DNA from 2 places in the Natranaerovirga pectinivora genome. Region 2 is predicted to be linked to the other one. Evidence: predicted binding sites of a transcription regulator. Region 2 holds the regulator's gene; the other holds the start of a gene.
What was found. Region 2 encodes Rex, which represses fermentation and respiration genes when NADH is low (regulators of the CRP and FNR family bind a similar motif). Its sites were predicted from a motif close to ATTGTTAANTANTTAACAAT; they were not measured.
Positions count from the first base shown of each region.

Region 1: EDC18_RS03610 (histidinol-phosphatase HisJ family protein) is a predicted target of Rex. The motif match lies at 1,785-1,804, and genes of this name have one in related genera.

Region 1 is NZ_SMAL01000002.1:234,577-238,012, forward strand. Features, by position in the region: gene EDC18_RS03605 (CBASS cGAMP-activated phospholipase) at 1-685, opposite strand, end outside; gene EDC18_RS03610 (histidinol-phosphatase HisJ family protein) at 768-1,571, opposite strand; gene EDC18_RS03615 (Na/Pi cotransporter family protein) at 1,917-3,436, shown strand, end outside.
Region 2 is NZ_SMAL01000003.1:32,370-35,805, forward strand. Features, by position in the region: gene acpS (holo-ACP synthase) at 1-367, opposite strand, end outside; gene EDC18_RS04995 (hypothetical protein) at 364-975, opposite strand; gene EDC18_RS05000 (redox-sensing transcriptional repressor Rex) at 1,113-1,766, opposite strand; gene abc-f (ribosomal protection-like ABC-F family protein) at 1,904-3,436, shown strand, end outside.

The DNA of each region.
Region 1 (3,436 bases), on a different contig from region 2:
CGTTTTTCCCAGTCCCTAGAGATACAAAAATAAATTCCTCTGCATCGGGGTATATTTTTCTAGCCTCTGCATAGGCGCATAATGTTGGGTTGTTAGCATATAACCCCCCGTCTACAAAGCAATAAGTATTTTTGCTATTTATAGGCATTGCGTAGTGTGCAGGGAAGTAAGTTGGTGCTGCTGTCGAGGCAAGTGCCACATCTCGTAGATAAAAATTTTGATAACCATTATTATGGGATGGGGGTAGATGCTTGAAGAAAAAAGGCTTCATCGTTTGCATGTCAAAAGAAGGTATTATAATATTGGTTAATGAATCTTTTAAAGTTGCTTGACTAAAATATTCATCAAGAAGAGTTGATAAGTACTTTGTGTTGTATTTGGGTTTGAAGAGCTGAAAAATGGTTCTAATGATTTGCCAATTTTGATTGAAAATCAAGTGAGATTTTGTTTCGTATAGGTCACTAATAAGGTCCGTTCTATTACTATAAGGAATACCCCCGATTTTAGGTGCAGATAATAATAAAGCAATTAATGCTCCAGTGGAAGTGCCAGCAATGATATCAAAACTTTTATACATAGCTTTTCCATTAATTTCTTTTGATAAAGCTTTAAGGATTAAAGCAGGAATTAATCCTCTAACGCCTCCCCCATCTATGGATAATATTCTAACTGTTTTTTTGCTCATAAAAACACTCTCGCATTTAGAAATATATATTAGGTCTTATTATATATTTATAGAAGTAGAGAGTGTTTTGTTACTGTTTTATTTATAATTTTATAAACTCAGGCTTTTGCTTTTCAAAAACAGTGTAGTACTTATAGCCATGGCTTTTTAAGATGTCATATACTTCATTGAATTTGGAGCATAGGTGGTCAGGTATATGAGCATCTGACCCTATTGTAATAATTTCGCCACCTAATTCTTTATATCTCTTGATGATTTCTACATTTGGATGAGGATTACCTAAACCATAACGTATACCAGATGTGTTAATTTCTATGCCTTTATGGTTATGGATTAATTTAAGTAATAAGGCATCGATAATATCCGTATAATTAGAGTGAGATATTAATTTGTTGTCATAAGGACCATATCTAACGATGTAATCAAGATGACCATAAACTTGAAAGCCAGAAAATGCGTCAATATTCTCAATGATACTCTCTAAATAACGTCCATAAGCCGTATGTTCACTTTTGTTTTTGTAATAAGCCCTAAGATATGGGTCAATGCCATCAACAAGGTGAGAAGACCCTATAATGAAGTCAAAAGGATGATTGTTAATAATCTTATCATAGTAATCCTTTAAATGAGGTTGCAAACCTAATTCAATACCTATTAGTATGTGAATATCCTTTTTATATTTATCTTGAAGGCTTTCTAATGTATGAAAGTAGTCAGAAATGTCAAAAGTAAATATAATATCTTCAGTTGGATAGTCAGCATCATAATGATCTGTAATACAAAGTTTTTTAACACCTAAATCTATGGCTTTTTTTATTGTGTCTTCTGGAAGGGTCTTTGAATCCCCAGAAAAATGAGTATGTACATGATAATCAGAATAAAACATAAAGAACCTCCTATATATTAGGGTAATATGTATTGTATTTTTAAAAAAAATCAACCGTTATTTACAAAGATAATAATGGAAGTATCCAAAAAAGAATATATAATAAGTCTAATAGGATGTATAAGATACGTCAAGTGAATTACTGTGATTTTACACAAAGATTTATAGTTTATGAGTATAAAAATATGCTATATACTCAAGGGAAAAATAAAAATTGTTAAGTTAATGTAAAGTTTAATAATAATTTATATTATAGCTTGTATTTGACGAAATTTGTGGTAAGATAAAAATTGTTGTTTTACATAAAATTAACTAAGACTTAACAAAGCATTTGGGAGGACAAAGATGGAATTAATTATTACGTTTATAGGTGGTTTTGCCATTTTCTTGTATGGAATGAACCAAATGGGAAAAGGTCTACAAAAGGCTGCTGGAAACAAGATGAAACAATTACTTGCCGTTTTGACGAATAATCGCTTTTTAGGTGTAATTGTTGGAGCTTTAGTGACTGCCATTGTACAAAGTAGTTCTGCAACAACAGTTATGATCGTTGGATTTGTTAATGCTGGTTTGCTTAATTTGACCCAAGCAGTTGGTGTCATTATGGGTGCTAATATTGGTACGACAATTACCTCTTGGGTAGTGGCAATGGGAGAATGGTCTAAATACCTTAAACCAGATAATATGGCACCGGTAGCAATTGCCATTGGTGCATACTTAATGTTCTTTACTAAAGATAAAAAGAAGAAACAAATAGGTGAAATATTTGTAGGATTTGGTATGTTATTTATTGGTTTAGGATTTATGTCGGATGCTGTAAAACCCTATAGAACCAGTCCTGTTTTTAAAGAGGCTTTCAAAGCTTTTGGTGAAAATCCTTTTCTTGGGATTTTGGTAGGGGCAGTTGTTACATTTTTAGTACAAAGTAGCTCTGCATCTGTTGGTATACTTCAAACCATTGCAGCAGCAACATTTTTACCATTTAATGCAGCTGTATATATTATATTAGGTCAAAATATAGGGACTTGTATGACAGCTTTATTATCTAGTATAGGAGCAAATAAAACTGCAAAAAGAGCTGCATATATACATTTACTCTTTAATATTATAGGAACGATTATATTCACCGTAGGTATTATCATATTCTTTACTTATATTAATCCAGAAATGGGTTACACTGAAACGACGATGACAAGTATTAGTATTTTCCATACTATCTTTAATGTTGGAAGTACATTGTTATTATTTCCATTTGCATCTTACTTGGTACATTTATCAGGTAAGATTGTACGAGGGCAGGACAAGCCTGATGCAAGTAATCAAGACACTGTATTACGTCATTTAGATGAAAGAATATTAGAAACACCTTCCTTTGCAGTAGAGAATGCTATAAAAGAAGTTGTATATATGGGAAGACTTGCAATAGAAAATACTAAAATTGCAACGGAAGCGCTATTAGAAAGAGATGTAGAAAAGTATCAAAAAGCAAAAGAAAATGAAAAACATATTAATAAAATAGAAAGACTGATTACGGATTATTTGGTTAAGATAAGCAATACATCTATCAATGAACATCAAAAACAAATTGTTAATAACCTATTTAATTCTATAAATGATATTGAAAGAGTAGGGGACCATGCAGAAAACATAGCCGAATTGGCTGAATATCACATGGCAAATGATCTATATCTTTCAGATGATGCATTACAAGAATTAACTCAAATGATACAAAAAACAATAGAAACTATTGAATTAGCAATAGATGCAAGAGAAAATGAAGACATTGAAGCCATCAGAAAAGTCATTCAAAATGAAGAAATTGTGGACACATTAGAAGAAGAGTTAAGAGAAAGACATATTAAACG
Region 2 (3,436 bases):
CACCTTCTCCAATGGCAAATGCTACAACACTTTCTTTATTATGAGACGTAGATACAAAGAGAGTCTGTATTCCTAATTCTTTTTGCAACTCTTTGGCTTTACTGTATAAAAGGACATAAGGTTTACCTAAAGAGTCTCTTAATACTTCTATATGTACTAATTCAATTGCTCTAAAACCTGTTCCCAACACTTTTGAAACAGCTTCTTTTATGGCAAAATTACTTGCAATAGTAGTAACAGACCAATTTCTTTCTATAAATAGATTAATTTCTTTTTCTGTAAAGTATTTATTTACAAAACTTTTGTTTCTAATTGCTTTTTCTATTCTAGAAAGCTCTATGATATCTGTTCCTATCCCTTTTATCATTCTTCATCACCATAATCATCATCAAATAAGTTAATTATTTCAAATCCTAATAAATCATGTAAGTATGTATACACTTTTTGATTTTGTTCTTCTTTTTCTTGTTTTATAATTATGTTTTCTTTTAATTTGCTTTTAGTTTCTTCAATCCATTCATTTAACTTCACTATTTCTTTTTTGCTTTTCTCCATATCATTATAACATATATTAACGCTAACTTTTAGAAGTTCTTCATTTGTCTCTTTTATTTTGTGTGGTAACTCATCTAAAATCATTTCGTATTTTATAAGTTTTTCATTTATTTCATCTATGTATTTTTTGCTTTTTTCCATATTTTTAGACGCATTTTCATCTTTTTTTTCAAAGGCCTCTGACATATTATTCATTATTTCTGAAACGAATTTTTTCTTTAGTAACGTATATTCTTTAAACTCTGTATTCACTTTCCCTTGTTCTTGAATAAGTTTGTTTAATTTATTTTCTAATTCTACTATTTTTTTAGGTTTATTATTACTTGGAAACAGCTCATGCCATCGGTTATCTAGGGTTAGTAGAGGCACTTTCTTATTTATAGGTATATCAATAGTTTTTTTATGGTTTAAAAATAACATCATCATCCCTCCTTATAATCTATTATATCTTATTTCATATATCTTACTATGAGTTATATGAATTATTTAAATAGGAATTCACCCATCAAGAAAAAGAAGGTATATCCACCTTCTTTTATTTGTACGCACACTGTATTTTATTTTTGTTGTTTTTTCTTTTTCTCTTTTCTACTTATGGTATAAGATAATGTCATCAAACTATCTAATAAATGTACATTTTCTACTACTACATCCTTTGGTAAGTTTAAATCGATAGGAGCAAAATTCCAAATCCCTTTAATCCCTGCTTTTACTAAATCACTTGCAACTTTTGGTGCTTTTTGTTTTGGTAAAGTAAGGGCTGCTATATGAATATTGTTTTCTATAACAAAATTTTCTATTTCATCTATATCTTTAATTTCTAATCCTCTAATTTCTACACCTACGAGTCTTGGATTAACATCAAAAAGTCCTTTAACAATAAATCCTCTTTTTTCGAAATCTGTATAATTTGCCAAAGCTTGTCCTAGATTACCTGCTCCAATAATAATAACATTGTACTTATTTTCTAGTCCTAATATTTTACCAATTTCTTTATAAAGATGCTCAACATTATATCCATAGCCTTGTTGTCCAAAGCCTCCAAAATTATTCAAGTCTTGTCTTATTTGAGACGCTGTTACTTTCATTCTTTCACTTAACTCTTTAGAGGAGATCCTTACAACATCATTTTCTAGTAAATCCCCTAAATACCTATAGTATCTAGGAAGCCTTTTTATTACTGCTGTTGATATTTTTTTTTCTGGTAACATGTTGGTCACTCCCTCACTATTGTTTCCTTTAAATTATTATATTATTTTATGAACATAAAGTCAATTATAACCTTTTCATTATTCACTTTGAATGGTATCATATACTATGACAAAAGATGAATTATGGAGGTTTCAAAATGATACTTGCTTGTAAAAACATCAGCAAATCTTTTGGTATTACACCAATCTTAAATAATGTATCATTTCATATAGAAAAAGGAGAAAAAATAGGCTTAGTAGGCGTAAACGGTGCAGGAAAAACAACACTGTTTAAAATACTATCAGGTCATATAACTCCAGACGAAGGTCAAATTATCATACCTAATCAAATTAATTTGGGGTATTTATCACAAGAACAAGATTTAAACTCTAATAGTACAATTTATGATGAAATGTTAGATTCAAAAAAGGACATTCTTGAACTAGAAATAAAAATTAAAACGGTTGAAAAGAAAATGAAAGAAGCTACTAGTACTCAACTTGAAACCCTTATGAATGAGTATGCTAAATTACAACAAAAATTCGAAGATTTAGACGGCTATAGCTATCAAAGTGAAATTAGAGGGGTTTTAAAAGGGCTTGGATTTGTTACAGAAGATCACTCTAAGACCATAAACACCCTCTCTGGCGGGCAAAAAACACGAGTTTCTTTAGCAAAACTATTATTAATGAAACCTGATTTAATACTCCTTGATGAGCCTACAAATCATCTGGATATGAATTCTATTAGCTGGCTAGAAAATTACATAAACACCTATGATGGCTCCTTAATTATTATCTCTCATGATCGTTACTTCCTTAATAAAACAGTTAATAAAATCATTGAGATTGAAAATACTCAATGCAAAATATTTATTGGTAATTATAGTGACTATGCTGAAAAAAAAGCTATTGACAGGGATGTTCAATTAAAACATTATATGAATCAACAAAAAGAAATAAAAAAACAAGAAGAAGTTATCACTCAGCTTCGTTCTTTTAACAGAGAAAAATCTGTTAAACGTGCTCGAAGTCGGGAGAAAGCTCTTAACAAAATAGATGTATTAGATAAACCTCAAGAATTAAAAACAGATATGAATCTTCAATTAGAACCACAGGTCATTAGTGGAAATGATGTTTTAGCCGTAAATAGCATAAGCAAATCCTTTGATGATCGGATGATTTTTGAAAATATTTCTTTTGATATTAAAAAAGGGGACAAAATTGCTTTAATTGGAGATAATGGAACAGGTAAAACCACTATATTAAAAATCATTCTTGGAGAATTAGAAGGAAACACAGGTGATGTTAAATTAGGATCTAAAGTTAAATGTGGTTACTTTGACCAAGAATATACTTCTTTAACAGATTCAAATAATTTAATTGAAGAAATCTCTAATGCCTATCCAAATATGAAAACTGGTGAAATCAGAAATATCTTGGCTGCTTTTTTATTTATTGGCGATGATGTATTTAAACAAGTTTATCAATTAAGTGGTGGAGAAAAAGGACGATTGTCCCTTGCAAAACTTATGTTATCAGAAGCCAATTTTCTTCTTTTAGATGAACCTACTAACCACTTAGATATTTTCTCTAAAGAGGTTCTTGAAAATGCCTTAAACCAATATACAGGAACTATTTTATATATATCACATGACAGATATTTTATTAATCGAACCGCTACTAGGGTT